DNA from 2 places in the Marinomonas primoryensis genome. Region 1 is predicted to be linked to the other one. Evidence: riboswitches for the same ligand, from Rfam matches in the RefSeq annotation. Region 1 holds a riboswitch; the other holds the start of a gene.
What was found. Region 1 has a riboswitch for FMN ahead of MP3633_RS13215 (6,7-dimethyl-8-ribityllumazine synthase). Riboswitches for the same ligand answer to the same signal wherever they lie in the genome.

Region 1 (16,301 bases):
TGGTTTCTCTTGTTGTCAATAAAACCGATGGTATTAACGAAGACATAGCCTTGGCTGATTTTTATTCGTTAGGTTTTGGTGATTTACATCCGATAGCAGCCTCTCATGGCAAGGGTGTGCACATCTTAATTGATAAGGTGATGTTGCCATTTGCAGAAAGAGTTGAGGAAGCTAAAAACCAAATTAACCTAGAGTCTCGTGGTATTCGTATCGGTGTGGTGGGGCGTCCAAATGTCGGTAAATCAACACTGGTTAACCGCATGTTAGGTGAAGACCGTGTTGTTGTGTTTGATCTACCAGGTACAACTCGTGATAGTGTTTATATTCCTTATACACGTCATGATAAAGAATACACTTTAATTGATACAGCGGGTGTACGTCGTCGTAAGCACGTCAAAGAGGCGGTTGAAAAATTTTCGATTGTTAAGACATTGCAGGCGATCCAAGACGCTAATGTTGTGATTGTGGTTATTGACTCCCATGAGGATTTGGTAGAACAAGATCTTCATATGATTGGTTATGTATTGGATGCTGGCCGTGGTGTAGTGCTTGCCATTAACAAATGGGATGGACTTAAAAAAGACGAACGCGAGCACATTAAGAGTGAAGTTGAGCGTCGCTTGGGTTTTGTGCCTTACGCTAAAGTACATTACATTTCAGCCTTACATGGCACTGGTGTTGGTGATCTATACGACACCATTGAAAGTACTTATGAGTCTTGTTATGCAAAATGGTCGACAAACCGTTTGACGCGTATTTTGGAAGACTCTGTTGCAGAGCATCAGCCTCCAATGGTGAACAGTCGTCGTATCAAGCTAAGATACGCGCACCAAGGTGGGTCTAACCCGCCGCGTATTGTTGTTCACGGCAACCAGACTGATTCTATTCCTGGAAGCTATAAACGCTACCTTGAAAACAAATTCAGAACCGTGCTTAACATCACTGGTACGCCAATTATTTTTGAATTTAAATCGTCTGAAAACCCTTACGCACCAAAAAAATAAACTTTATTTTTGTCTGGTTGCCTAAGAGTCTCCAAATATCTTTGTATAACGAAGGTCTTTGGAGATTTTTTTTGTACAAAATGTATAAAATACCTTTCTAAATTCCAAGTTATTCACTATTCTCGCGCCAATGGCATAAACCTTTTTTAATAAGTATCGCGTTATGCGTGCTTTCTTTTTTTGTTCAAAGGACATCTATGAAAATTGCAATCCTTTCTCGTAATCCTCGGCTCTACTCTACTCGTCGATTGGTTGAGGCTGGTGAAAAGCTCGGTCATGAGATGGATGTTATTGACACGATGCATTGTTACATGGACATCACAAGTAGCAACCCAGTTGTTCGATATGACGGTAAGGCGCTGCCTAAATATGACGCTGTAATCCCTCGAATTGGGGCATCAGTAACTTTTTACGGAACGGCTGTTGTTCGTCAGTTTGAGATGATGGGTACTTACAGCATTAACGAATCTGTCGCGATCAGTCGTTCACGAGATAAGTTAAGATCTTTACAGCTGATGTCGCGTAAAGGGTTGGGTTTGCCAAAAACAGGTTTTGCAAATCATCCTGATAAAATCAGTGATTTACTTAAAAACGTTGGCGGTGCGCCAGTGGTTATTAAGCTTCTTGAAGGAACTCAAGGAATTGGTGTGGTATTGGCTGAGTCCAATAAAACAGCAGAATCTATTATTGAAGCTTTTATGGGCCTAAAGGCAAATATTTTGGTTCAAGAATACATTAAAGAGGCTGGCGGTGCTGATATCCGTTGCTTGGTCGTGGGTGGAAAAGTTATTGCTGCCATGAAGAGACAAGGCGCAGAAGGTGAATTTCGTTCTAATTTGCACCGTGGTGGTACAGCTTCTCTGGTTAAATTATCACCGGAAGAGCGTCGGACGGCCGTAGAAGCGGCCAAAGCGATGGGTCTAAATATGTGTGGTGTGGATATTTTAAGATCTAATAATGGTCCACTAATAATGGAAGTAAATTCTTCGCCAGGTCTAGAGGGTATTGAATCTGCTACTGGAAAAGATGTTGCAGCGATGATTATTGAGCACATTGAAAAAACAGCGTTACTAAGCAGCACTAAGACAAAAGGTAAAGGATAATGGACAGTACTGTTTTAACGATTGGGGGTGTGGATATTCCTTTAGGTGGTACGGCTCGTATCAAGATACCAATGGTTAAGTTATACACAGATACTAATATGTCGATGCCTGTCTTTGTAAAGCGAGGTAAAAAAGCAGGGCCAACTTTATTTATTAGCGCTGCTATTCATGGTGATGAGCTTAATGGTATCGAAATTATCAGCCGTATTATTCAGAGCAAATATTTGAGCAACCTTAGAGGCACCCTTATCGCCGTTCCAATTGTTAACGGCTATGGTGTTTTAAACCAAAGTCGTTATCTACCAGATCGTAGAGATTTAAACCGCTCTTTTCCGGGCTCTAAGAGAGGTTCGCTGGCTGGACGTGTTGCCGATCACTTTTTGAATGAGATCGTAGCTAAGGCAAATTACGGTATAGATCTTCATACAGGCAGTTTGCATCGTACTAATTTACCACAAGTACGAGCGAATCTTGATGATCCAGAAACCTTGGAAATTGCGAAGGCTTTTGGTGTGCCCGTTGTGATGAACTCAAACCTTAGAGATGGCTCATTGCGTGAGTGCGCAAATGATTTTGGTGCTAAGGTTATTTTGTATGAAGCGGGTGAGGCGTTGCGTTTCGATGAATTATCTATTCGCGCTGGTGTAAAAGGTGTTGTCAGTGTTATGAGGCATTTGAGCATGCTGCCTAAATCTCGTAGTAAAAAATCGTTATCTGAGCCAAGAATTGCTCGAAGCAGTAGCTGGGTTAGAGCAACGGATAGCGGCTTTACGACGCATATTAAAGAGCTTGGTGACCTTGTCGAAGCAGGCGAAGTATTGGCAGAAATCAAAGACCCTTACGGTGATATTCTGGATACGGTGCTGTGTAAAAATGGCGGCATTATTATTGGTAAACAAAATATCCCGTTAGCACAAGAAGGCGATGCTATGTACCATATTGCTCACTTCTCTTCACCTGATGAGGTTGCTGGGCATGTTGAGACAATGCACGATGAATTGATGGACAGTGAGGCTTCTCTTAATCTAGTAGATTACGGGTAAGTATTAGCCTCAATCCATATGCCTTATTTATTGTGTTTCTTCGGCTAATTAGGCACTTCTAAAAGACATAAAAAAACGCGTTATGCCGTATGAACATAACGCGTTTTTTTATGTCTTTTAGTTGGCCTATATATTAGCGAGCTTTAATCTTTGTCTTGCGACGCTTCGCTGGATTGGCTGTTTCGCCAGTATTACGGCTACTCGCAGGCTTGCCGCTATTGTTTTTCCGGCGTGCTTTCTCTGCTGCTGTATTTTTTTCCATCGTTGGTCTGTTCGATGTATGTGACGCGCCAGTTGCTTGACCAGGTTTCGCCTTTTGAGGGCGTCGATGAACTTGCTTGTCTTTATCTTCCGCTGGAACCAACTTATTATCACCATGACCTATAAGGTCCGGACGCCCCATTTTGATTAAGGAGTTGCGTAGATCTTGCCAGTTATTTGGATCATGGTAGCGTAAAAAGCCTTTTTGCACCGTGCGCTGCTTAGCATCTTTTGGCGTATAAACGTCTTCACTCTTGTACGTGACGGGTTTTAATGGGTTCTTGCCAGAGTGATACATGGCGGTTGCTAAGGACATAGGTGAAGGGTAAAAAGTTTGCACTTGGTCTGGTTTGAAATCATTGGTTTTCAACCACACGGCAAGGTTCAGCATGTCTTCATCTGAGCTGCCAGGGTGGGCGGCTATGAAGTAAGGAATCAAATGCTGCTTCTTGCCAGCTTCTTTAGAGTACTTATCAAACATGCGTTTGAAGCGATCATAAGTACCCATTCCAGGCTTCATCATTTTTGATAAAGTGCCTTGTTCGGAGTGCTCAGGTGCAATTTTTAACAAGCCACCAACGTGATGAGTAACGAGCTCTCGTACATATTCAGGGTCTTCTACTGCAAGGTCATAACGCAATCCAGAAGCAATGGAAACCGTGTGAATGCCTTCCACTGCACGGGTTTTACGATAGAGCTGAGTGGTTGGGCTGTGATCAGTGTTTAAATTTGAACAGATAGTTGGGTATACACAAGATAGTTTACGACAAGATGCTTGAACTTCATCATCATTGCAATTCAATGTGTACATGTTTGATGTCGGCCCACCAAGGTCAGATATGTGTCCGGTGAAGCCTGGAACCTTGTCTTTTATGTCTTCAATTTCTTTTAGAATAGACTCATGTGAGCGCGATTGAATGACACGACCTTCATGCTCGGTAATTGAGCAAAAGGTGCAACCACCAAAGCAGCCGCGCATGATGTTGATTGATGTCTTAATCATGTCATAAGCGGGAATGCGGGCTTTTTTGTATTTTGGATGCGGCACACGAGCATAAGGCAAATCAAACACGCCATCCATCTCTGGTGTTTCTAATGGAATTGGAGGTGGATTGACCCAAATTTCTTTTTTGCCATGCTTTTGAATTAAAGCGCGGGCATTATGCGGATTAGATTCAAGGTGCAAAATACGTGAAGTGTGCGCGTACAACACAGGATCTTTCGATACTTTTTCGAAAGAAGGCAATCGAATATAGGTTTTTTCTGGATCAAGTTTTTCACCACGACGCAACGGCGCAGGAATTACTCGAATAGGCATTACGTCTGGATCTTCTTCCTTGGTTTGGCATTTGCCTTCAGGAATGTATTCATAGGGACTGTAAATTTGTTCAACTTTGCCTGGCCAGTCAACGCGTGTTGAATCGATTTCTGTGTAGCCACCCGGTGGTGTATTACGAACAATGGTAGTGCCCCGAATATCCGTCAGTTCGTCTAAGGTTTTGCCCATGGCCATCTGGTGCGTAACTTCTAGCATGGCACGCTCAGCGTTTCCGTAAAGCAAAATATCAGCGGTGGAATCGATCAATACTGAGCGGCGGACTTCATCGCTCCAATAATCATATTGTGCAATGCGTCGAAGGCTGGCTTCGATGCCGCCTATCATGACAGGCACATCATGAAACGCTTCTTTACAGCGCTGAGAATACACAATAACGGCACGGTCAGGGCGTTTTCCGCCGACACCATAAGGCGTGTACGCGTCGTCATTACGCACTTTTAAATCTGCGGTATAGCGGTTGATCAAAGAATCCATGTTCCCAGCGGTAATGCCGAAATATAGGTTGGGGCGACCAAGGCGCATGAAATCTTCGGTATTGCGCCAATCTGGCTGATCAATGATACCAACACGATAACCTTGAGCTTCTAATAATCGACCCAGTACCGCCATGCCAAAACTAGGATGATCCACATAGGCATCGCCTGAAACAATGATGACATCGCAACTGTCCCAGCCAAGCGCGTCCATTTCTTCCCTAGTGGTCGGAAGGAAGGGTGAAACACCGTAACACTCAGCCCAATATAATGGGTAAGAAAAGAGTTGTTTGGCGGTTTTATGTCGTTTGATCATTATCTACTCTTGGTATCGGGGATAGTGGCGGTTTTTCATTTCCGCTACTAATGAAGATACATGGATTATCGGTAAAAAATTGTGCCGTATTATCCCAGAAAAAGGCTAGGGTAGACAGTCTAATCTAGACTCCTATCGTCTTTATTATCTATGGTTGAAGGCGCCAAACGCTTTCTTCAAAAGTGGTGTGCCCTTGATCTCTATAATGAGGGTGAGTCAGCGCCAAATTCTCAAAGGCGATTTTTTGTATATTACCTCCCCATAACGACACAACACTTTGTTCGTCAATTGAAAATGGGGGACCTTGTTCATCACCGTCATAATACAGTGAAATTAACAGAACATAGGCTGAAGAGGACAAACGATCAAGTGTGTGACTAACGTAATTGGCGCGTTTTGAATCTGGCATGGCGACCATAGCGGCTCGATCATAGCAAGCATCAAACTCAGTTTCGCTGAATTGGAAGTAATCCCCTTCAACGATACGTAGAGACAAGCCATGAACCGTATGTATTTTTAGTTCCCCCTCGTGGTGTGTGTCATAGGCTAAATCGTTATCGCCTAAAAATTGAATGACTGCTAAAGAGGATAGCTCGACGCCAGTCACTCGATAACCTTGTTCCGCTAACCAAATCATGTCATTGGATTTGCCGCACAGAGGAACGAGAATATGACTGCCTTTTGGCAGCGTGGGCCAAAATTCAATTAACTTTGGGTTAATGCCTTCTAGATGGAAGCCAATACGTCCGGTTTTCCATCGATCCAACCAAAATTCATTTGTAATCACGATCACCTCATTAAAATTGGCTTGTTTAAATTCGATGTGTATTGTATTCGTCTTATTCTGGCTTGAACCATCGGTAGACGACCAAAACCAGTATAAACGTTTGCTTATATTTTTCATTGCCACTTTAGTTCTATTTTACAAACACATCGCTTCATTTTTACTATGGAATTGTTATGTCTTTAGACCTTGCGCCAGATCATATTAAGCTGGCTGTTGATCTTATTGAGCTGCTTGAAAGTCATCAGGTTGAGCCTCATGTGGCGGTGGGTGCGTTAACCATCGTTTTACACGACTTTAAAGAAAAGCAAAATAAGCTTGAAGAAGTAGACAAAGAAAAATAAAAAGAGTTTCTTGAATTGTTTACTCATCCACGATTCTAGCCAAATGATTCAATGAATGGAGTGAAATAAAAATAAGAGGACTTCGTTAACCTTTGGTTACCACGTTGCCACAGCACTTGTCGTTTTTTACACTTATAGATTATGTTTAAACATTGAGTTTATAGCGGCTTGATTATCTTATAAAAAGGCGAATTACTATGTCGGCTAAGGAAAATATGCAGTTGATGGCGTCCTACAACCATTGGATGAATCAAACAATTTATCGGGCGGCTGGCGAGCTTAACGATGTTGATCTTACAGAGAATAAAGGTGCTTTTTTTGGGTCAGTGCTAGGCACGCTTAACCATAATTTGGTCGCGGATATTATTTGGCTAAAGCGTTTTTCGGAGTGCTTTGGTTCGCTTGTTAGTCTCGAATATGTACGAACGTTAGAAAAACCTACTGCGCTAAATGTACTTCTTTTCAAGGACCTTATTCCTCTACGAGAGAGGCGTTTTGAACTAGATAACATCATTATAGCCATGATGGATGAAATAACGGATGAGATGCTAACAATGGCTCTTGGCTATAAAAATACGAAAGGTGTTGAGCATTTACAGCGTTTTGAATTTGTTTTGCAGCACTTTTTTAACCACCAAACGCACCATAGGGGCCAGTTAACCACTTTATTTTCTCAAATGAACATAGAGGTTGGGTTAACTGATTTAGTTACGACCATTCCCAACATGTAATTTACTAAATGGGTTTGCTTCTAGGTAATCGTTGCAAGGTATAATACGCGCAATTAAATCCATTTTAGATGAGTCCTATTTTGCACACACTTGCCCAACTTAACCGCGGAGAACTAAAAGGCGTCGTACGCTTGCAGCTGTCTGAGAATTTGACGACGTTTCCAGAGGCGATTTTTGACCTCGCTGACAGTTTAGAAATTCTAGACCTATCAAATAACAAATTGAGCGTGTTACCGGATGATCTGTCACGCTTAAAAAAACTGCGAATCCTATTTTGTTCGAATAATCGTTTTACAGAGTTACCTGAGGTTTTAGGGGGATGTCAGCAGTTAGAAATGATTGGTTTTAAAAGCAATCAGGTTATTCGAGTGTCTTCTGCTGCGTTACCGTCACGGACTCGCTGGTTAATCCTCACGGATAACCGGATTGAGCAACTTCCAGAAGACATTGGCAGGTTGGAACGCATACAAAAATTGGCATTGGCGGGAAATCGTTTAACCTCGCTTCCAGATTCCATCAAAAATTGCCATAAATTAGAATTGATCAGGTTGTCTGCGAATAGACTTTATGCCTTTCCTGATGTGCTGCTGAGTTTGCCTCGTCTAGCGTGGTTGGCGTTTTCTGGGAATCCATTTTGTGTAGAACGTGATTCTCATGATGAGTTTAAAACAGTGCAGTTTGGTGATTTGGCATTGCATCAAGTGTTAGGGCAGGGGGCGTCAGGTGTTATTTCATTAGCGACTTGGCAGCGTAATACGTTCGACTTTCCAGACACTGTCGCGGTAAAGGTCTTTAAGGGTGAAGTAACCAGTGATGGTTATCCTGAGGATGAGTTGGATGCTTGTTTGGCCGTAGGAAGTCATGACAATTTGGTTAAGCCATTAGCCAAAGTGGTCGATCAGGATTGCTCTGCGCTGGTGATGGAGCTAATTCCTTCGCATTACACAAACTTAGGGCAACCGCCAAGTTTGGTGTCTTGCACGCGAGATACGTTTTTGGCGGGTTTGCAGTTTTCACTTGAAAAGATTGCCTACATTGTCGAACAGGTCGATCGTCTAGTACTTCACTTCTGCGACAAAAAAGTCAGTCATGGTGATTTTTATGCTCACAATATATTGATAAGTGAAGAAGGGCATGTCTTGTTTGGTGATTTTGGAGCCGCGTCAAAATATGGCCATTTGTCAATGGATCAGCAACAAGGCATTGAACAAATAGAGCGACGAGCTCTGGGCTTTTTTATCGATGATATGCTGAGTCTGTGCACTGAAGAGGATAAAGCGAATGAGCTTTATCCGTCGCTAAAGTCTCGTTGCTTAAGTTCTATTACGCTTAAACAATAACAGAGCAAAAAATAGCAGACATAAAAAATGCCTCCTGTTCGTGAGAATAGGGGGCATTTTCAGTTTGAAACCGACGATTTATGACAATGCTTTTGCGTTTTCTGTCAATCGAATGGCTTGGTCGCAAGCATTGGCAAGTTCTAGGCCTTTCTTAACAAAATGGCGGCTAAAATAATTTTTATGCTCGTCATGTTCATGAAAGTTGTGTGGTGTCAGTACAGCGGTTAGTACCGGTGTTTCTGTTTCCAGCTGAACCTGCATTAACGCGCTACATACCGTTTGCGCGACGAAGTCATGGCGATAAATACCACCATCGACAACCAACGCCGTGCCAGCGATGGCAGAATAGAGTCCACTTTTAGCGAGTAATTTTGCTTGCAGTGGAATCTCATAAGCGCCAGGTACAGGGATGACATCAATTAAAGAAGCGTCGTAACCACGCGCGACCAATTCGTTTTTAAAGCCTTCAACGCAATTAAGTACGATGTCTTCATGCCAAGTGGCGTGGAGAATCGCAATACGTTTTGTTGATGGTGTGAAATCAATGTGATTCGTTGAGCTCTGATTCATTATAAAATCCTATAAATATAAGGTGAATCAGGGCGAACGGGCAGGCAAATACACCATAATAACATGGCATACCTTAAATAAGGCGCCGAAAAATACGACACCATTAGAGGTCTTGTCTGACGCGCTCTCTATCATCCGGACTGTAACCGTCGGCTCTGGAGTTACACCAGATCTGCTGACCCTAAAAGAAAGGCTTCTATTAGGCGCTCGCGGGCTTAGAAATAAATTCCTTACCGCCGGTGGGGAATTACACCCCGCCCCGAGAACGAAGTCGGATAAATCCGACTGGTGAAATATACTCGTTTTCATCATTGGCTGTAAAGCGTACCTAGTCTTCAATTGTGGTGATTTTGTGAAATTTAGCTGCTAAGAGTCGCTTAAAGGCCGTTAAGTAACAAAAAATAACCAATAATTGATATTACTCAGTGGAGCTTGTTATCTGGCTCGATATACTATGAACTGATAATATCTGATGAGTTTACTGTAATGACCTATTGGTCAGAAATGGGTGAATTGGACCATTAAAGTTTTAGAATGGAGTCTCATATAATGCATATCCAAAAGTTTTTTTCACAAAGTGTCTTGGTTGGTTTCTCTGTATTGGGCTTGGCTGCTTGTAGCTCAGTAGATAAAGACAGAACAGCGTACGATGACACTTATGAAATAGAAAACACCGAACAAACCAATTCTGCTGTCTATGCTTGTAACGGTATACCTTTAAATATTTATTTTCATGCAGAACAAGCCCAATTATCTTGGAAAGAAAAAACCTATAGACTAACCCATGCGGTGAGTGCCTCTGGCGCATTTTACTTGGGCGAAGGCGTGTCTTTTTGGATTCATGATGATAGCGCTGAATTAGAGTTTAATGACATGGAAAAAGATCATTGCCGCCTTGTTCGTGTCGAGTCCTAGTTCCTTTTACCTGAACATCGCTCACTTTTAATAATGGTGTTTTCATCTCGTCGGATTTGCAATCCGTGTACAATGATGCCATTCGCGTCCTATGGCGCTTGATTATATTGTAGAGATGGCATGAGTAAATTATTTGTGATGGGCATGGGGCCTGGAGATTTAGGCTTGGTGGCGCCGAATGCAACCAAAGCATTGGCGATTTGCAGCGATTGGGTTGCATACGGTTATTATTTAGATTTATTGGGTGAATTAAGCGAAGGAAAAACCTTTCATAATCTTCCTTTAGGCGAAGAAATCGGACGCGCTCGTCTTGCGTTGAGTTTAGCTGCGCAAGGTAAAAATACAGCCTTGATCTCTAGCGGTGACATCGGAATCTATGCGATGGCGACACTCGTCTTTGAACTGCTGGATTTGCAGTTGCAAGGCAAAGAAAACCATCCAGAATGGCTGAATGTGGATATCGAAGTAATCCCTGGTATTTCTGCGATGCAAGCCGGAGCAGGCCGAGTCGGCGCGATGCTTGGCCACGATTTTTGTACTATCTCCCTTTCAGATTTATTAACCCCTTGGGAAACTATCGACAAGCGTCTTCATGCTTGTGGCGCGGGCGACTTTGTCGTGTCTTTTTATAATCCTGTTTCCAAAAAGCGTGACTGGCAACTTAATCACGCTCGTGATGTCCTATTGCAATACCGCCCGGCAAGTACACCTGTGATGATTGGCCGTCAGCTGACGCGACCAGAAGAAGAAATTACCTTTACTACCCTTGGTGAATTGGACGCAAAAGACGTAGATATGTTCACCATGGTGAGCGTGGGGAATTCCGACACCAAACACATTACAAATGGCGAGAAACAGTGGATTTATACGCCACGTGGCTACTCGAAAAAGTTATAAGTCTTTATGACAATTATTAAGAGAACGATATGACGGTTTACTTTATAGGCGCAGGACCTGGCGATCCAGATTTGATGACGATCAAAGCAGTTAAGACAATGGCGCGTTGCCCCGTTATTTTATACGCTGGTTCCTTGATTCCAACTCCAGTTATTGACAGTGTGCGAGAGTCTGCCGAAGCGATTTACGACACCGCCGAAATGAATTTAGATGAAACCACTGCTGTGATCGAAAAGGCGGCTAAAGAAGGCAAAGACGTGGCGCGTTTGCAGTGTGGAGATCCTGCTTTGTACGGTGCTATTGGCGAGCAAATACGTCGCATCGAAGCGTTAGGTATCGATTACGAAGTGATTCCCGGTGTTAGTGCAGTTGCCGCATCGGCGGCCATGTTGAAAAAAGAACTGACGCTTTCCGGTGTATCGCAAACCGTCATCATGACGCGTTATGAAGGTAAAACCCCTTTCCCAGAAAGAGAGCGTTTACCTGCATTGGCGCAGAGTGGTGCGACCTTGGCGATTCACCTTGGTATTACTCGAATTCATAAAATTGTCGAAGAACTCATACCTCATTATGGTGAAGATTGTCCTATTGCTGTGTGTTATCGCACTAGTTGGCCAGATCAAGATTATGTTGTGGGAACGTTAGCGGATATTGTTGCCAAAGTAAGAGAGAAAAAATTCACTCGTACTTGTTTGATACTGGTTGGGAAAGTATTAGACACAGAGGATTTCGCCGATTCTTATTTATACGACAAAGGGCAGGCTCATATCTTCCGTAAGATACATAAGTCTAAAAAATAATAACTTTAAAATACTAAGCCTAAAAGTAAGAAGGATTCATCATGCAGCTTAATAAAATTCCAACAACGATTGTGACTGGCTTTTTGGGCAGTGGCAAAACCACATTATTATCCAATGTTTTAAAACAAGCGGCAGGCAAACGTATCGCCGTGATAGTTAACGAGTTTGGTGAGTTAGACATTGACTCTGATTTATTGCGTTCTTGTCCTTTAGATTGCCCAGAAGGTACGGAAGATGGCCAAGAAGGAGGCCAGCGCAGTGATGATGGGTTTTATGAGCTGGCAAACGGTTGTATTTGCTGCACAGTGGAAGAAGAATTTTTACCTGTGATGAAGCAGCTGGTGGCTCGCCGTGGCGATATCGATCATATCTTGATTGAAACCAGCGGATTGGCGTTGCCAAAGCCGTTAGTGCAGGCCTTTAACTGGCCGGGTATTAAAGAATATTGCACGGTGGATGCAGTGATTACTGTCGTTGATGGCGAAGCCGTTGCGGCAGGTCGCTTTGCCCATGATGAAGACAAAGTACAAGCGCAGCGCGATGCTGATGAAAATCTTGATCATGATCCAAGCTTACAAGAATTATTGGATGATCAATTGAGTGCCGCCGACTTAGTGGTGGTAACGAAAAACGACTTATTAGACGAAGCGGCGCGTGCTCGTGTGCAAGCCATCATCGCCCATAAAGTACTTAACACCGTTAAAACGGTCTATATCGAAAATGGTGAAGCGGCTCTGGATGTTCTACTCGGTATTGATGCCGCCACAGAAAGTCGTATCGACGATGTGCATAACCACCACGATCATCACCATGCACACGGCGGCCATCATGATCATGCCCATGATCACTTTGATTCGTTTGTTGTGACGCTCGGTGAAGTGCAGTCCGATCTTCTGCAAGAAACGCTTTCTCAGTTGGTTGAAGAGCACAATATTTTTCGTGTGAAAGGTTTTGCTGCGGTGCATGGCAAGCCAATGCGTCAGGTTTTTCAAGTTGTCGGCACCCGTTTAGATCGTTATTTTGACCGTCTATGGCAACCAGAAGAAGTGCGTAAAACACAGTTGGTCTTTATTGGTAAAGGCATTACGAAAGAAAAAATTGAAGGCATTTTACACGATGCTTTAAGTGCTTAATTAAAGTGGCATTGATAGGCAATCAAGTGGAGAAAATGTGCATTTACTAGCGGCCAAACCGGGTGGATTTGTTGACGATGAAGGGATTGTCGATTTAGGGCAAACGCCCGCTGATATGGTTATTTTGGCCGCAGCGGATTCTGTATTAGGGGCGCTAGGAAGCGCTCTTGATCAGTTGGTTTTAGTTGAGTCTTCAAGTCGTTCACATGACGCTTCTCTGGAAGTAAGCGATAGCGACCGATTACCGAGTATTCGCCTAGCAAATTGGATGCAGTTGGTAAAACCCGCCGCCTACGATTTGTACGAACATAAGGTGCTAGAACACGCCAAAGTGGTGGTGGTTTCTTTACTCGGTGGTGAGCACTATTGGGCCTACGGGTTCCAGCAGTTACAAGCTTGGTCGAAAGCCAAAAAAGGCCGTACTTTAATCGTCGTACCGGGCGATGACACCCCAGATCCTGCTTTGATGGACGCGTCTAATTGCGATATGGAAGACGCTCACAGAGTGTGGCGCTATTTTCGTGAAAGCGGTCAACGAAACAGTGAGCAATTTTTTCAATTTCTTGCCGCGCAATTTTTTCAAAAAAATATTGATTGGCAAGAACCTGCGCCTTTACCCAGTGCGCTTATTTACTTTAAAGGTAATAGGTCAAATCAAGGTCATGCCTCTAGCTTGAGTGAATGGAAAACGCATCATCATGATGCTTTATCTTATTCGAATGAAGTGAAGAGCCAGTCTGTGGTACTGGTGGTGTTTTATCGATCTCACTTACAAAGCGGAAATACCGCAATGTTTGATGAATTGTTAGACATCATCGAACAAGAAGGTCTTATCCCTTTAGCTGTTGCTGTTAGCTCCTTAAAAGACGATGTATCCGTTGGTTTAATCGAAACACTGGCTGAGCAAACCAACGCAAAAGTCATTTTAAATACCACGGGCTTTGCCGCGAATCGAGTTGGCAGCCCAGATTTGGCCTCTGAGCCAACAGATTTTCAATCCGCCTTTGACTCCCCAATTCCTGTTTTACAATTGATTTTATCCGGCAGTACGCAAGATGACTGGCAGCAGCAGACTCAAGGGTTGCGCAGCCGAGATGTGGCCATGCAAATCGTCTTACCTGAAATGGACGGCCGAATTATTACCCGTGCCGTCAGCTTTAAAGCGTTGAGTCATTACAATGAAACGGCTCAAGTCGATTTGGTACGTTACGAACTTCATCCAGAGCGCGCACGTTTTGTCGCGCAACTGGCGAAGCGTTACGCCACCTTGGCAAGCAAACCAAACACCGAAAAACGCATTGCTTTTGTGCTGGCAAATTACCCAACCAAAGATGGCCGCATTGGCAATGGCGTTGGTTTAGACACGCCTGCGTCAACGGTGAATTTACTCAACGCGTTGGAGTGTGCTGGTTATCCCATTCAAGACATTCCAGCACACGGTAATGCTTTAATCGAAATGTTATTGGGTGCCGTGACAAACAATCCAAACACCTTACACGAACGAGGTTGTTGGCAAAGTTTGTCTTTGGAAGAATATTTGCATCATTTTTATCAGTTGCCGTTAGAGTGCCAGACGGCGGTTTGGGATCGTTGGGGGCCACCAGAAGACGATCATAAATGCCGAGAGCAAGACGGCCAGCGGCGCATCATGTTGGCGGGCATTCGTCTTGGCGAAACCTTTGTTGGTATTCAGCCAGCGCGAGGCTTTAATCTTGATCTTGCTGCAAATTACCATGATCCAGATTTGATTCCCCCTCACAGCTATTTGGCGTTCTATTTTTGGCTGCGTCATGTTTATCAAGTGGATGCCTTTGTGCATGTTGGAAAGCATGGCAATCTCGAATGGTTACCGGGCAAAGGTACGGCCTTATCTGAGTCTTGTTGGCCAGATATCGCACTTGGTCCTATGCCGAATTTTTATCCGTTTATCGTCAATGATCCGGGCGAAGGTGCGCAAGCCAAACGCCGGTCTCAAGCAACGATTATTGATCATTTAATGCCGCCGATGACACGAGCTGAAACTTACGGCGACATGGCTGATCTGGAAAACCTAGTGGACGAATATTACCAAGCCATGGGCATGGATGTTCGCCGCGAAACGTGGCTACGAGAACAAATTCTAAAAAAAGTCCAAGAATCCCATTTGTTAGAAGAGCTTACCATTGTCGAAAATAACGGTGTCGAAGCCAGTAACGACGACTCCGTATTGGAAGGTTTGGATACCTATTTATGTGAGATTAAAGAAGCACAAATTCGTCACGGTTTGCATCGCCTTGGGGAGCTACCCGTAGAAGACAAGTTGGCCGACACGCTGGTGGCGTTATTGCGTTTACCTCGCGGGAACGAGATAACCAGCCAAGGTATTTTGCATGTCTTGATGAAAGACTTTTCTTTGAGTCATCACGGCTTTGATCAGCATGATTTTGACCCTATGCAAAGCCTACGAATGCCTTGGCTGGGTATAAAACCTGACGCATTATTATTAGTGAGTGATGCCGATTGGCGAACCCATGCGGACACCAAAGAGCGGCTCGAATTATTCGCCAAAGACATGATGCAGACGTATTTGATTCAAGGTCATTCTACAGATGAATTGGCAACGTCTTTTCCGCAAACCGCGGTGCTTTTGTCTCATGCTAAAAAGACCTTGATGCTGGCGTTGGAAAAAAGCGCAAACGATGAAATTCAGGCCTTGATTACTGGTTTAGCGGGTGGCTTTATTCCACCGGGGCCAAGCGGTGCGCCAACACGTGGTCGATTAGATACCTTGCCGACAGGGCGTAATTTTTTCTCTGTAGACAACCGAGCGATTCCATCGCCTGCGGCGTGGGCAATTGGTCAGAAATCCGCCGAGGCGTTGATACAGCGACATTTACAAGAGCATGGTGATTATCCGAAAGACCTCGGTTTGTCTGTATGGGGCACGGCGACCATGCGTACCGGTGGCGATGATATCGCGCAAGCGTTTGCACTGATGGGCGTTCGTCCCATTTGGGCGCCGGGTTCGAATCGCGTAACGGATTTTGAAATGCTTTCTTGTATGCAAATGGGGCGTCCCAGAGTGGATGTGACCTTGCGAGTATCGGGTTTTTTCCGTGATGCGTTTGCTAATGTTATGCGGCTTTACGACGCGGCGGTGCAAGCCATCGCAGAGTATGAAGAGCCTGGGAATGGCAATACGATTCGCGCCAATGTTCAAGCGAGAAAACAAACCTTGCTTGGCCAAGGAATGGACGAAGAACAGGCCA
Region 2 (16,301 bases), 1.4 Mb from region 1:
ACAGATTGGGACGCCAGAAGAAATTTACCATCACCCAAGTACGCCTTTTGTGGCCGATTTTATGGGCGCAGACAATCATATCGACTGGCCATTATCGGACGACGCTTTCGCTTTAAACCTTGGCGGTCAGCTAGACAATCCAAGCAAACCCTCGAGTGTGTATTTTCGTAGTGAAAACGTTTCGCTCTCAACTCAAAAAGGCCCCGAAAACGACTTAAGCAACAATGGCTTAATCATCAAAGGTGTCGTCGAGCAAAGTGCGTTTTTTGGCAATAATTATCGAATTAGTGTGCGCTGCGGGAAGCACACAATACAGGCAGAACATGATCAAAACCTGTCTGAACAGACTCCCGTGACTTTACGTGTCCTACCCGATGCACTGCATATTTACGCTCAAGACGTTGAGCATTCAGTGTTTCAAACAACCATGCCATTTCAGTCAAATTAATGAGGATAAACCATGTTCTATAAAACGAAGATAGCTGTACTTGCCGCCATTGGTCTTACCCAATTTTCAGGTTTTGCACACGCACAGACCACATTAAATGTGGTTTCTGCCGGCGGTCAAAATATGGTCGACTACGTAAAAACGTACCTCGCCCCAAAATTTGAGGCGTCACATCCAGGCGTAAAAGTGAATGTCGTAGGCACAGGCCCTGGCGATGCAGGTTCTCATAAAATCAAAGAAAAGCTGTCAGCACAAAACAGCAGCGGCTTGGATTCTTGGGACATTGATGTTGCTGTTGTTCACCAAAAGATTGGTGGCGAGATGGTGGAAGGTGGTCTGCTTTCAAAATATCGAACAGACATCAAAACAGGTAAAATGGTCACTCGTGACAGTGCTATAAATGCGCTTGGCGTAAACGTAGAAGGCTATGTCATGCCGATGTTTCATAGCCAAACCGCCATCGCTTACAACAGTGATTTCGTGACCAACCCACCAACGTCTTATGACGAACTCGTCACATGGACGCAAAAGCATCCAAAGTCCTTTGGCTACAACGGCATTAAAAACGGCATGTCAGGGGTGAGCTTTGTAACCGGTTGGATTTATGCCTACGGTACCAAAGCAGACACGCTTTCCAGCGCGCCTTATGACAAAAATGTCGCTGCATCATGGGACAAAGCCTTCGCAGACCTTAAAGATTTCAACAAGAACATCACCTTTACACCAGGCAACGCTGGCACATTGGATATGTTAAATCGTGGCGAAATTTTCATGGGGCCTGTTTGGGTCGATATGTTCTACAGCTGGAAAGAGCAGGGCAAAATCCCACCATCAATGAAATTATCTTTGATCGCCCCAGGCATGCCTGGCCAACCTATGTACTACGTGACGCCAACAAAAGCCGCACACCCAGAGCTTGCTCGTGAATTTATCGAACTAGCAACAAGCCCAGAAATACAGGCCGAAGGCATTGTAAAACGCTTTAACTGGTACCCAGGTATTGATGCTGAACAAGTGAAGAGCAAGCTAGACAGCGCAACATGGGAAAAGCTTTTTGCCGAAATCACACCAAGCGATTTAGCAAAATACGGTAAGAGTTTCCCAATCGGACCTTATTTTGACGACATCAAAGAAGGTTACGAACGTAACGTTTCTAACTAGGTTATTGAGTATCTAGTTGAGCCATTGAGTGCATTCATCACTCGACTAACGCCCTGAGTTATTTTGCTCAGGGCGATTTTATCCCGTGTTCGTTATTGGAAAAAAGAAATATGCGTCAAACGACATCACATAACCTTTGGCTGGTCGCACCCGCTGCACTCATGGTCGGTATCTTCTTTTTATACCCTTTGTGTTTCTCGCTCTATTCCGCCGTGACCTTGGACGAAGGTGGCTTTACATTAATTCATCTACATAAAGCCTTTGAATTGTATTCAAAAGACATGCTCTTTACCGTTTTCATTGTGCTGATTTCGGTGTCTATTTTAGCGGTTTTATCGATTTCCATTGCGGCGCTAATTACCCTGTCGCCGTTCCGTATTTTAGTCGGCTTGCTGGGTTTTCTTTATCGCTTGCCTTTGTTTATTCCCTTCATTGTCACTGCACAAATGATGCGGACTTTTTTAGCCAAGAATGGCCTGATGAATAACGCCTTTATTGAAGCGGGCTTGTTAACACCAATGGAAACCGTGTCCTTCCTTGGTTGGACGGGCATTATTATTACGTTTGTTTGGAAGCAAATGGCTTTTTCTACTTTGTTAATCTCTGGTGCGATGGCGGCGTTGGACGATTCACAAATACGTGCCGCCCGTAATTTAGGCGCGTCTCGTTTTCGCATTTTATTTCAAATCATCTTGCCGCAAATTACGCCAAGTATTGGTGTAGCCATGGTGTTATCCACTGTCACTATTATGTCCGTGCTGTCGGTTCCTCTAATGATTGGCACAGGTTCTCCGACCATGATGACCGCAGACATGGCGTTTCGAATTAATTCCTACGGCGATTATCACGTCGCGAATGCGCTTGGTTTGGTGTCGTATGCCATTTGCGCTGGCTTGGCTTGGTTTTACCTTCGTCAGAATCTAAAAGAAAAAGGAGCTGTTTGATGAGCACTACACGAAACTCAAGTCTATTTGACCGTTTGAGCGTCCGCTCTTTGCGCCTGAATTTCTGGCTACAAAGCTTGTTTATATTACTGCTCGCCTTGGTCCTGTTTGGCCCGATCGTCAACCTATTAATTTGGACAGTAACAGAAACTTGGTACTTCCCGCATTCACTGCCAACGCAATGGGGATTCAAGTATTGGCATCAAGTCTTTAACCCTTACAGCGACGTGTCCAGCTCCTTGCTCACCAGCTTATTGATTGCGGTTTTAACCGTCCTCGTTTGCTTGTTGGTTTCTGTACCAGCGGGTTATGCGCTGTCAAAACAGAGCATGCCATTTCGAGTCTTTTGGATGCTGTTGTTTTTGATTCCACAGGCGTTTCCAAATCTCACTGTATACATGAACATTGCCCGTCTTTTTTACGACTTCGGACTGAACGGTACTTTGTTGGGCGTGATATTAGTACACAGCGTGCATGGTTTGATGTTTTCGATTTGGATCAGTGTGGCGGCGTTCAGCTCAACAGATCCTATGCTAGAACGTGCGTCTCGAAACTTAGGCGCTGGACCTTTTTATACCTTCTTCCATATCGTTCTCCCTCAAGCGGCTCCGGGTCTTGTGGCGAGCTGCATTTTTGTCTTCTTAGAATCATTAGATGAATTCACTGGCACCTTCTTTGTCGGGGCCCCAAACATCAGCACTCTGCCACTTTTACTTTATACCGCCAGTATGGAAGGCAATTATCAAATTGCGTCTATTACCGCCTTGATTTTGCTCGTGCCTTCTATCTTATTTATGGTGATTATTCATAAGTTCATGCGTCCTGAGATGCTGTCTAAACTGGGGAAATAATCACGTTAAGAAAACAGAAACAGCTTAAACGCCGCCAGGGCCGACATAATACGGATCATCCACTTGAACTGGATTGGGTTCACTTTCTTCAAGAAATGAAAACCAATAAACGAGCCAATGATCAGCCCTGGAATCGCGTATAAGCTGGCTTCTGTACTCTCGACCGACAATAAACCGAGGCCGATGTAAAAAGGCAATTTCACCAGATTAATAATGAAAAACGCCCATGCCCGAGTGCTGACATACGAGGCTTTCTCCAATTTTTGCTCTAGTAAAAATAAGCTAAAAATCGGCCCCGCAGCATTGGCGATCATACTAATCACGCCGCCAAAGAACCCCATTGAATAGGCCGCCCAAGGCTTACGCATAAACGCAGCAGGACGAAAGTCGAGGTAAAGCCCCAATCCAATCATCGCGATAATGGTCACGCCGAGGAAGGTCAGAAATTGATCGGCGTCGACATTGGCCAAAAAGTAACTTCCTACAAATACCCCCAAAAAAGCCAAGGGAAGAAATCGCGCTAAAACAGACCAATCAATTTTGCTTCTATAACTGGCAATCGCCATTAAATCGGTAATGATATAAAGCGGCAACAAGACGCCCAGCGCCTCAGGGCCAGGAAACGCAATCATCACAATCGGCAACACCAGCAATCCCATTCCGCCGACTGAAAATTTTGAAAAGCCGGTAATCAAACCAGCCAAAAACAACACAGCCAATGACAAATCCACTTATTCCTCCTTATTGATTGATAACGACAATTGGATAACCAATCTGTTCGTTTATGCGTGCAATAATACGGCAAATAATGAACAATAAATAATCTCGTTTTGTTATTAAAACGATCATATTTAATTATCATATGGTGTCATTATGAAACTCGATCAACTCAGAGCTTTTATTGCGGTTGTCGAAACAGGAAGTTTTCGTTCTGCAGCGGATGCAATACACAAAACTCAGCCGGGCATCAGTGCCGCCGTCAAAACATTGGAAGCACAATACGGGATTTTGTTATTTGACCGAGACAGCTATCGCCCAACGTTAACCGCCGAAGGTCATGCGTTTTTTCAACAAAGTAAAAAACTAATTTCTCAAGCGCAACAGCTGGAAAACCTTGGCCATGATTTGGCCAAAGGCATCGAAGCGCCGCTGCACCTTTGCTTAAGTCAGATGGCTGTCGATAACAACTGCATGATGCGAATCAAAGCCTTTCAGAAACAGTACCCAGACACGTCTTTAGACATCACAACAGACCACTTATACGGCGTACAAGAAGCACTCACCAAGAATCAGTGTGAGATAGCCATTGGGCCACGATATGGTTTAGATGATCGACATGCCTTTATTGAGTTAAACAAGATCTCCATGGTGACGGTGGTGAGCCCAGAGTTGCTCGATACGCTCAATCTCAGCGGCAGCAAAGTAAAACAACAATCGCTTTATGGCATTCCGCAAATTTTAGTCACCAACACCACCGCGAATTCCGCCGAAAACGGCCACCGATACATACTGCCGACGGGGAAGCGTTGGTACGTGAATGATTTCCAGACAAAAAAAACCATGCTGATGCATGGTCTTGGGTGGGCACGAATGCCCAAACACATTATTCATTCCGAACTGGAAAGTGGTCAGTTGATTCCGATCGATGTCGAAAATTTTACCTCACAAAGCCAACTGCCGATTTTTATGATTCGCTTACGCCATCAAACACAAAGCTATCAGGCCAATCTTTTTTGGGAAATGATGAAGGCTCTTTCTAATAAGTCCGATGACAAAATGAACGAATAGAAATTATGGTTTCTTGTTCAACGTCCAATCATAATCCAAGAACTTGATGTCCACTTTTTTGTTATCAAGCGCGGTTTTTACGCTGTCAGGTAACGACATAGAAGACGCATAGTGGCTGATAAATGCTTCTAATGAGTGATAACCTTTCCAGCCTTTTTCAAAGTCTTCACGATACCATTTAAAGATAGAAGACAGTTCTAATGTCTTACCATTCAAACGGTTACGACTGCTATCGGCTAGAAACAATTGCGTTTGTGTCTGTAGCAAACTGTCGACGTTATCGCCTTGGAAAGCTTGATTCGCCAAGGCAGGACAACCAATGCTGGCGCAATTAACGGCAAAGTGAATGCGAGGATCCTTGTAACGATCTGAACCACGAATCAGCGTGTGCTCAACATCATCCAAAGAACGCGTTTTTCCTAATAAAGGAATAAACTCTTTGCTCCAAGGAGAGCTAAAAAAGCGGCCTAGGTCTTTGATTGATTTTAAGTCAGGCCATTTCGTAAGAATTAAATCGACAGTCCAAGCATTGTAAGCATTGATCAAAAACGCCAATTGCTCATTCTTCGGCCAGCCATCAAATTCAAACTGGCTAACGTTTTCTAACGTTTTTAAATAAGCGTCCAAAGACGCTTTATCATCTGCAAACCCTTGGTAATCCACTTGGCTTGCTTTACCGCCTTCAAGTAAATGAACATTCTGTTGCAGTAACGCATTCCATGATGAGTGATCAAAGACGTTTTCAGCATTGGCCACCGCACTTTGCAGTCCAATAACAGCGAACAAGGTAATCAGCCACTTTTTCATCCACTTAACCTCGACGCCATGTGTGGTATTTTTCGACCCAAGCCAATATACGCTCTGGTGTATGAGCGCGTTTCCACTCGCCTGCTGCGTATTTATTGGATTCCGCCCATGTTGGGTATGTATGAATCGTGCCTAAGATTTTATTCAAGCCTAAGCCGTGTTTCATCGCCAAAACAAACTCAGCCAATAACTCGCCAGAATGCTCTCCCACAATGGTAACGCCCAAGATTTTATCCTTCCCTGGCACGGTTAAGACTTTCACAAAGCCTTTCGTCGCGCTTTCTGCAATGGCGCGATCTAGGTCATCAAGGCCGTAACGAACCATTTCATAAGCGATGCCTTGTTCTTTCGCATCTTGTTCGCTTAAGCCAACGCGAGCCACTTCAGGATCAACAAAGGTCGCCCATGGAATCACTCGGTAATCCGCACGGAATTTTTTGAATGTACCAAACAACGCATTCACCGCCGCAAACCAAGCTTGATGAGCTGCAACGTGAGTGAATTGATAAGGGCCAGCCACATCGCCTACCGCAAAAATGTTCGGAAACAAGGTTTCAAGGTAATCGTTGGTGACGATAGTACGCTTGGTTTCGACGCCTAAGTTTTCTAAACCGTAACCTTCAAGACGTGCTTGACGACCAACGGCACAAAGTAGCGCATCAAATTCAATCACGCTTTCAACACCGTCTTTTTCAACGATCAAGCGCTTAACATCACCTTCTTTTTCACAACGAATCGCATTATGAGACGTCAGGGTCGTTACGCCATCGGATCTCATGCTTTCTTGAACAAGTTCAGACACTTCTTCGTCTTCTCTGGCCATAATTCGCGCTGCACGTTCGACCTGAGTCACCTTAGAACCTAAACGAGCAAAACTTTGCGCCAATTCAGAACCGATTGGGCCACCGCCTAATACGACAAGACGTTTTGGCGCTTCATCGAACTTAGCAAATTCTTCCCACAAGTTATCACTGGTGTAATAACCCACGTCATTCAAACCCGGTAAATCAGGGACAAATGGACGCGCGCCCGTCGCCAGCACAATACTCCGCGCCGTCAGACGCTGAGTACCACCATCATTTAGCTTGATTTCTACTGTCCAAGGATCAATTAATTGAGCGTAACCTTGTACGACGTCTACACCAAGATTCGTATAGCGCTCTACGCTATCATGAGGCTCTATTTTACTAATCACATCATGAACACGCGCCATGACTTTTTTGAACGAAAAGGTCGGTTCACTGCTGTCTAAACCGTAGTTTTCAGCATGGCGCATTTGCTGCGCCACTTTCGCACTCTTGATCAAAGCCTTACTTGGGATACATCCATAGTTAAGGCAATCACCGCCCATTTTATTGGCTTCAATTAGTGTCACTTTGGCTTTTACCGCCGCTGCAATGTAAGCGCTTACTAAACCACCCGCACCAGCGCCAATAACAATAAGGTTACGATCAAATGTTTTTGGCTTCGTAAAACCCGCGTACACACGACGCGCTTTAATAACGTTCAATAATTTTTTTGCAATCAAAGGGAACACGCCTAACAAAACAAAAGACAACAACAAGGAAGGCGATAAAATACCGGATAAACTTTCTAACTGTCCCAATTGCGTCCCCGCATTAACGAAAACAAACGTGCCCGCCAACATACCTACTTGGCTGACCCAATAAAATGTCACCGCGCGAATATTCGTCAGTCCCATCAACAAATTTATTAAAAAGAAAGGGAAAATAGGAACAAGGCGAAGCGTAAACAAATAAAACGCGCCTTCTTTTTCAACGCCTTCATTGATCGCTTTAAGACGATCACCAAAGCGCTTTTGCACCATGTCTTGAAGTAAGTAACGAGAAACAAGAAACGCCAAGGTCGCACCAATGCTACTAGCAAAAGAAACGATAAGCAGACCCCAACCTAAACCAAACAATGCGCCCGCCGCCAGTGTCATAATCACGGCACCGGGTAAAGACAAGGCAGTCACAATGACATACAGAATCAAAAATGCGCCACCAACAAGCAGAGGGCTTTCAGCCCGCCATACTTCAAACTGAGCGAGGCCGGACTTCAAACCCTGCAATGTTAATAACTGGTGCAGATCAAAATAGAAAAACCCCGCAGCCAAAATAGCGATTAACACCAATAATCCGATTTTCTTCATTACCAACGCTCCAACAGAGTCTTTCAACTCAGGAAAAATAAAATTACTCAATTAAGTGAATGTTAGTTAGACACAATACAGGCTCGAATTATTACAGCAAGGTAGATTATTTTTTTAAAGTAAAAGCCAGAACACACAAAATAAATACGAGAGAGGAAGAAAGGAAGGCCGCGTTTAGCGAGGCAAACGCGGTTTAGGTAAGAAAGCAAACTACTAATAGACGGTTTTAATGCGCCCAGCCAAAAGACTAAACAAAATACCGAAACAACAAACACACAATACCAACACCACCAGTCCAGACAAACCATAGGCAACCAAGGCAGTGGCAAACGTTGGCGGCCCTACTGTGGCACCAAGATTACCAAATTGAGCCAGCAAACCATAACCTTGAGCCTGTTCGCTTGGGTTACGTGCCAACGTTGGAATCATTGCCAACGAAGCGCCTGGCACCATACCAAGAAACAACACCATAACACCGACCACCAAACAAAATAGCAACGCCGTATCGCCAATCAATGACAAAACCAGCGCACTGACCGCCACACCAGAATAAGCGACCAACGCCACTCGTTGAGGTCGCATCAAATATTGTGCAATAGCGCCCGCTAAAAATGTTCCGCTGGTGGTAATTAAAGGCAATAGAACCAACATCCACTTCTGCAAAGACAGGTCATTAATCAACCCCGGCACGTAAGTCAACACAGACACCAGAGTGCAGGTATAAAACAGGAAAACAAAGCTCGGTAAAAGAGCACGTGGATTACGGTAAATCCTCATCATTTGAGAAAAGAATCCACCTTGGTTGTCAGCGGCAGGCACCAAATCCAACACAGGGTTTTTCCTCAAAATGACAAACAACACGACACCGATGGTCGAAATCAAAATGCCATGACTCAAAAACAATGTAGACAATCCATATTGGTCTAAAAGACTCTTACCAGCCCAACCGGATACCGCAAACGCGACACCAAAAAACGTTCCCCAGATGCCCATCGTCAAGGATTTATGCTGAGGCGCACTTAACTTCGCAATTAACGTTGGCGCCGCCACAACAACGCCTAACTGAGAAAGCCCTTCTAGTATTCTGGTGATAAATAGCACATTAAACGGCGGCAAAAAAGACTGGATAAACGACAAACTGCCACCCAGCAGCAAAGCACCGACCAACACTTTTAAATACCCTACACGGCTAGCAATCATCCCAGCCGACACACCAAATACCAAACCAACCAACCCTACAGCAGACAGTGACGCGCCAGTTAATGTTGCCGTGGTTTGATAATGATTTAACAAGGTTTCAAAGGAGACAGAAAACTTGGCAAATTGCATTGCGGCAGAAATCCCAGCAATCCAAAGCAAAATGATTTCCAACCATTGAGTTTTTGGAGCAACAACCGACGAATAAGAGGGGGTACTTGGCATTAAGCTTCCTTTTGTAGATCAAATATAAGCCATCAAAACCAAGCGACGCACTTAAAGTTGACCTTATGGACAAATATAGAGCGCTATTCTAAAACAAAAAGCACCAAGATTGGGCAGGTATTTGCGGAATCAAAAGAGGAAATAATGCCGTACGAGAGCAGCATCTCAAACGGCAAAAAAATAAGAAGATAAAAAAATCAGCGAAAAGCCTGACCTATAAAGCACCAGACTTTTTACCATCAATGCTATTGAGCCGTTGGCGCTAAATCCGCTCTTTTCAGCTCTTTCATACGCAAACCAATATTACCTAGAATCAACACCAAACCACCGACTATCTGATAAGCCGTTAGTCCCATGTCTAAGAACAGCCAATTAATGGCGGCGGCAAACACAGGAAAAGACAATTCGGCCAAGGTGGCGAGTTGTGCGGGGACGGTTTTGAGCCCTTGATAGTAGAACCACATGCCGATGAATCCGCTTAACAAGGCCATGACGATAACCAAGCTGAAATCCACCGATGTCATCGTGGTCAAGCTATCAGATTGCGCCAGTGCCAAAGGCAATAACACCAATAAACCCGCCACAAAACGACCCGACATAATAGCATTCGCTGGCATGTGTTGATGCGACAAATATTTACCACACACGGTCGCGGCGCCCCATGCAATAACCGCAATCAGCGTGTAGCCATAGCCTTTTAAGATACTCACGCTATCACTAGAGTAATGCCATTGCGCATCGCCTAACAAACGCAGGTCTGGCCACATCATCACAAAGCTGCCAAATAAAATGACCGCTGCCCAGCGAAGAAAGTCCCCTTCAATCCGTTCTTTTAAAAGCCAATACGCCAGTAATATCGCCACGATTGGCTGCAATTTTTGAAGCAGGATAACAACGGTTGGATTCAAATAATGAAAGGCTTCGGTGAACGCCAAGGTTCCCATCGCCGAGCCAATGCCGCCAATAAAAAACAAACATGAAAAGCCGCTTATCGACATATGACGATAAACATGGCGATAGCGCCACAGCATAGGGCTGACAAACAGCACCAAGGTGAGATGTTCAATTAATACAATTTGTAGAGTGGAATAACCCGCGCCCAACAAAGGGTAGCGAATTAAGGTATCAAGTGCCCACGTGAAACACGCGATCATGATAAAGAATGTACCTGCCATCTTTGGTTTCTCCAAGCGAATAAGATGTACAGGGGTGATGAGGAATATACCAAGCCGTTTACACACCCAAAGGATAGGCAAACTAAAACGCATACATGGCGCCAACGAACAGAACCATCACTCAATAAAGAGTCATGTTTTTTTCGTTGCTTGGTCGATCTTCTATCATCCGGACTGTAACCGTCGGCTCTGGAGTCTCACCAGATCTGCTGACCTTAATTCGATGTACACAACGACAGGTTCGTCATCGCAACCAAAAGAATTAAGCGCTCGCGGGCTGTTCGATTAGATTTAGCAAACCTATTCAAAATCACCGCCGGTGGGGAGTTTCGCCCCGCCCCGAAGTTCGATTATTGTAAATAATTTATCGTCTAACTTTAAACGCATCACCTTATTTAGGCAATAAGAACTGTGAGCACGATAATGAAATACTCTGTTTCTAACGTGCGTCATATTCCTATACACTCACTCTCTAAAAATAAACACTCATTGAAAAGGATGATTTCAATGCAAAGCTCTTCTCGAAGTGGCATTTTTTATGCGTTAACGGCGTTTACTCTATGGGCAATCGCGCCTATTTATTTCAAAGAAATGTCTTTCGTGCCTGCGACGGAAATCCTTGCCCATCGCGTGATCTGGTCCTGTCTTATCGTCTTGGTTTTAATCATTTTACTACGCTATACCAATGCGTTGAAAACCGTTTTGCGATCACCTAAAACGCTGATGGCCATGCTCGTATCGACGATTTTGATCGGGGTGAATTGGGGTACATTTATCTGGGCAATACAAAACAATCAAATGTTAAGCGCCAGTTTGGGATATTACATTAACCCATTAATTAGTATTTTATTGGGTGTCATTTTCTTTAAGGAAAAGCTGGATAGGGTACGTAAAGCAGCAGTCGTTCTGTGTTTTTGCGCCGTGGTTTTTGAAGTCATTCAGTTTGGTTCATTGCCTTGGATTGCGCTTTCCCTAGCGATTACCTTTGGATTTTATGGTTTAGTGCGTAAGAAAGTAGCCGTTGATAGCTTTACCGGCATGGCGATTGAGACCGCCATTCTTTTGCCTTTCGCTCTCTTGTATTTAATGATGAGTGATTCCCCTACTGCAAATATTTTCGGAAATAATGCGAGTGTAAATTGGTTACTGTTTGCTGCGGGTCCTGTCACTATGGTGCCGCTGATGTGCTTTGCAGCGGCGGCGAATCGAGTCAGTCTTGTGACACTGGGTTTCTTCCAATACATTGGTCCAACGGGGATGTTTTTTCTGGCGGTGTTCTTATATGACGAGCCATTAAGCGTAGAAAAACTCACAACCTTCGTGCTTATTTGGTCCGCTCTTGCCATGTTGATTGTGGACTCTATTCGTCGCATACGAAAAACTAAAGCGGCGAACTTCACGGCTAAAAAAGAAACTCTGTAACTCTACCCATTTATACATGACTCACTACGGGTCATGTATTCTCAACAATCTAATTCATACCAATTAGTCGCATCGAAATAGCTCTCTTTTTTGTTTCTTTTTTCCATCTTAGGCCCCACAATCGCGGCCTGTTTGGCCACTGACTATTTAAGATGAAGATCATCACTTTCGACGCATTAAGAACGCTCCACTTACCTCATGTGAGGTATATCAAACCCGAGTCCATGTACGAACATCTAGACGAAATAAAACAAGCCGATTGGCTTCTTTTCCCTCAGTACTGGCAACTTAATGCTCTGATTTATGGTCTTAAAAAACGTATTTTCCCAAGCCTTGCCTCTTATATGATAGGCCACGATAAAGTAGAAATGACGCGTACATTTCGTACCCTCGTACCACAACAACATCCTTATACTATCATTGCAGCAAATACGCCTTATGAAGCTGAACGAATCTGGGATGAAATGCCGTCGCCATTTGTGGCAAAAATTCCACGCAGCAGCATGGGGAATGGCGTATTTTTGATAGAAACACTCGGCCAATGGCGCGACTATATCGCTCAATCTGATGTGTTATATGCTCAAGAGTATCTGCCAATAGACAGAGATATGCGTATTATTTGGGTCGGAAATAAAATCGTCAGCGGTTATTGGCGCTTGCAATCAGACAATGGTTTTCATAATAACGTCAGCCAAGGCGGACAGGTGGAAGTTGCTCTGATCCCAAAAGAAGCGCAAGACCTAGTTACCTATCTCGCTGAATCTTTAGATATTAACCACGCAGGATTTGACATAGCTATGGTTGGATCAGTGCCTTATGTAATTGAATTGAATCGTATTTTTGGCAATCAAGGATTGAAAAATATTCAACACGGCGTCAACACAGAGCTGCTCAACTATCTAAATGAGCAACACTTACTGTCGACGGCTAACTTAATAGTGCAGCCCGTTGGATTTTAAGAACCGATTTGAAAGTAGAATAAAAAAAATAGGAAAATAGCGGCCATGGTTTGTCATACCGTCATGTCTATTTTGTAACAAAGAAAGTAAAGGTCCTATTTCTGCATTGCCAACATCTCCATATTATCCAGCGCGGCTTTTAATGCTTTCGCCACCTCTACGCTGAGACGCGTTTTTCCTGAGCAATCATTAATAGCCGACGCATAATCTGTTAAAAGCTTTTTCTGTGTGTAGCGTTCATTAAGATGTCGAAAAAAAGACTTTCTTTGTCTTTCAAACAGCCTTTGCATCAGCTTTGCTCTATCCGCATTTCCTCCGTACATACTTAACAACTTGGGAGTAATAATGTCATGTTGGAGAAACTCACTATAAGCAGACAAACCTTTGTGAATGCGTACCATGTCACCAGCATCATATTGGTCAGAAGATTCGTCTAATTTTATATCCACAAAATCCACCAGCGCAAGGCAGGAATTTATTTCGTTAATAGCCGGTCCCGCGGCAATTATTACCGGCGAGCACATCAAACTAAAGATAAAGATGAGGTTCTTATGCATTCCCAAAGCCCTTCTCCTTTTTAGTATTTGGAAAAACAGATCAAAGACGTTCCACAAACAACTCAACGTCACTTGCACAAAGTAACACTAAGGCTAGGTTAAAAAAAGTTATTGTGAATTGTTCTCAATATCATTTCATACTTTTCTATTGTCATAAAAAAGAAAGGTGAAAAGACTGCAACTTAGCAAAAACCATTGATGAAAACATCACCAGACGATTCCTTATAAGACTCGTTTTGTTAAAAGTACTTTCCATTGAGCTAAAAAACCATGAATACGATCAACGTTACGCACATCGAATCCAATGTAATGTAAACTATTCAAACTGTCAGGAAAGTCGTGATTTAACATTCATCAGAGCAAAAACATGAACAAGCGCAATGCCACTTCTGCCGATGTCGCCATTTTGGCGGGCGTTTCTCAATCAACGGTATCGAGAAGTTTTGACCCAAATAGCCGAATATCTGAGTCAACACGTCAGCGTGTTTTTGCCGCCGCAGAGCAACTGGGTTATCAGGTAAATAAAGCCGCGCAAACCATGATTAAACAGCGCAGCGATCTGGTCGGTCTTGTCACCGCTGGTCTGGAAGATCCATTTCGTTCTGAGTTTCTACATAAGTTAATCATCGAAGTGCAAAACTGTGGACTTCGTCCCATGGTCATGGACGTATCCAATCGACAAACCATCGATGAAGACTTACAAGGGCTGATTCAATATCAACTCAGCGGCGTCATTATAACCTCTGGTACACCCAGTGAAAATATTGGCAAAGCCTTCATCAAACACGGTACCCCAGTGGTATTAGTGAATCGAACTGAGCATTCTGACGAGGCAGACATCGTCAATTTAGACAATGAAAATGCTGGGGCCATGGCCGCCGAAGCATTCCTCAAATCCGGTAAAACCAACCTTGTGGTCGTACGAGCCAAAAGCCCAAGCTTCAGTAGCGTAATGCGCGCTAAAGGTTTCTTAAACTATCTACACCCTTATCTGGATAAAGGTATCGTTCAGGCAAGTGAAGTCTTTTGTGAAGCTGGTAACTATGAAAGTGGTTACCAGATTGCCACCCAAATATTGGCACTTAAAAACCGCCCAGATGGTCTTTTTTTCTGCATGGATCATATTGCCTGTGGTTTTTTAGATGCCGCGAAAAAACAACTGTCCACCAGCGACCTACTATCAATCGGGGTAATTGGCTGTGATGATGTGGCCCTCGCAAGCTACAAATCGTACGATCTAACCACGCTCAGACAACCTTCAACAACCATGGCAAAAGCGGTGATGCAAACGCTGCTAAATCGATTGAAGTTACCCTCATCTCCTCCGAGTAAACAAGCTATTGCGGCTAAACTTATCTACCGCTCTACCTTAACAAAACCCTCCAGCAATTAATTTCACCCACCAATAATCAGGTTTTTTACCCTCGGTATTTCGTTACCTATTGATCACAATAGAATTTTTATTTCGTTTTTATTTTTTTTGAAATTAACCTTTCGTTATAGTAATTTGCCTAGTATGCTTATTTGGTTGTTCATACGTATGCACAACTATTCAAAACATCAGGAGGCAATATAAAAATGAAAAACTCTCCCTATATCCTTAGCCTTGCTCTCGCGACAGCGGCGACACTCAGCGCCGCACCTGCGATGGCAAAAGGTAAGCTAAATGTTATTTGTTCAACCGATACAGATTGGTGTAGCTTGATGGAAACAAGCTTTGAAGCAGAAACAGGCATTGATGTCGCTCTTATTCGTAAGAGCTCAGGCGAAGCTTACGCTCAACTGCGAGCGGAATCGAAAAATCCAAAAATTGATATTTGGTGGGGTGGCACCGGTGATCCACACCTTCAAGCAGCGGCAGAAAAACTCACTCAAGTGTATAAACCTAAAGCCCTTCCTGATCTACGTGATTGGGCTCAGAATCAAGCAAAAGTATCCGGTTATCGTACTGTCGGTGTTTACGCGGGCGCACTGGGCTTTGGCTACAATGAAGACATTCTGAAATCCAAAGGACTTCCAGCACCACAATGTTGGAAAGACCTCGCCAAGCCAATCTACAAAGGCGAAGTGCAAGTTGCCAATCCTAATTCATCCGGCACGTCATACACGGCATTGGCGACTTTTGTGCAAATGATGGGTGAAGATCAGGCATTTGATTACCTTGCTCAGCTGCACAAAAACATCAACCAATACACAAAATCTGGCTCCGCGCCGATTAAAGCCGCGTCCAATGGTGAAACGGCCATCGGTATCACCTTCATTCACGACATCGTCAAACAGGTGAAAAAAGGTTACCCCGTCAAAGCCGTCGCACCTTGTGAAGGCACTGGTTATGAAGTGGGATCGATGAGCATAGTAAAAGGCGCTCGTCACTTAAAAGAAGCCAAAATCTGGGCTGAGTTTGCCTTACGTCCTGACATTCAAACCATGGCCGATAAAGCCAACGCGTATCAAGTACCATCGAACAAATTGGCAACAACGCCGCCAGGCGCGCCTGATTTCGATACTCTAAAACTGATCGATTACGACTTTGCAAAATATGGGTCCGCGGACACGCGCCAACATTTGTTGCAACGTTGGGATGCTGAGATCAAATCTCTACCACGTTAATC

Region 2: another riboswitch for FMN. It lies ahead of MP3633_RS00715 (DMT family transporter); the one in region 1 lies ahead of MP3633_RS13215 (6,7-dimethyl-8-ribityllumazine synthase).

Annotation. Positions count from the first base shown of each region.
Region 1 covers NZ_CP054301.1:2,846,116-2,862,416, reverse strand. Annotated here, with positions in the region: gene der (ribosome biogenesis GTPase Der) at 1-1,004, shown strand, start outside; gene rimK (30S ribosomal protein S6--L-glutamate ligase) at 1,202-2,107, shown strand; gene MP3633_RS13245 (succinylglutamate desuccinylase/aspartoacylase family protein) at 2,107-3,150, shown strand; gene MP3633_RS13240 (YgiQ family radical SAM protein) at 3,284-5,539, opposite strand; gene MP3633_RS13235 (class I SAM-dependent methyltransferase) at 5,688-6,443, opposite strand; gene MP3633_RS13230 (DUF2496 domain-containing protein) at 6,500-6,667, shown strand; gene MP3633_RS13225 (DinB family protein) at 6,865-7,398, shown strand; gene MP3633_RS13220 (leucine-rich repeat-containing protein kinase family protein) at 7,479-8,738, shown strand; gene MP3633_RS13215 (6,7-dimethyl-8-ribityllumazine synthase) at 8,817-9,308, opposite strand; FMN riboswitch at 9,428-9,579, opposite strand; gene MP3633_RS13210 (MliC family protein) at 9,858-10,223, shown strand; gene cobJ (precorrin-3B C(17)-methyltransferase) at 10,344-11,120, shown strand; gene cobM (precorrin-4 C(11)-methyltransferase) at 11,150-11,920, shown strand; gene cobW (cobalamin biosynthesis protein CobW) at 11,962-13,053, shown strand; gene cobN (cobaltochelatase subunit CobN) at 13,091-16,301, shown strand, end outside.
Region 2 covers NZ_CP054301.1:156,618-172,918, reverse strand. Annotated here, with positions in the region: gene MP3633_RS00760 (ABC transporter ATP-binding protein) at 1-448, shown strand, start outside; gene MP3633_RS00755 (ABC transporter substrate-binding protein) at 461-1,609, shown strand; gene MP3633_RS00750 (ABC transporter permease) at 1,720-2,553, shown strand; gene MP3633_RS00745 (ABC transporter permease) at 2,553-3,404, shown strand; gene MP3633_RS00740 (sulfite exporter TauE/SafE family protein) at 3,410-4,135, opposite strand; gene MP3633_RS00735 (LysR family transcriptional regulator) at 4,278-5,192, shown strand; gene MP3633_RS00730 (DUF547 domain-containing protein) at 5,196-5,999, opposite strand; gene MP3633_RS00725 (FAD-dependent oxidoreductase) at 6,004-8,154, opposite strand; gene MP3633_RS00720 (MFS transporter) at 8,368-9,576, opposite strand; gene MP3633_RS00715 (DMT family transporter) at 9,822-10,751, opposite strand; FMN riboswitch at 10,905-11,102, opposite strand; gene rarD (EamA family transporter RarD) at 11,259-12,173, shown strand; gene MP3633_RS00705 (ATP-grasp domain-containing protein) at 12,326-13,132, shown strand; gene MP3633_RS00700 (hypothetical protein) at 13,228-13,689, opposite strand; gene MP3633_RS00695 (LacI family DNA-binding transcriptional regulator) at 14,057-15,082, shown strand; gene MP3633_RS00690 (ABC transporter substrate-binding protein) at 15,268-16,299, shown strand.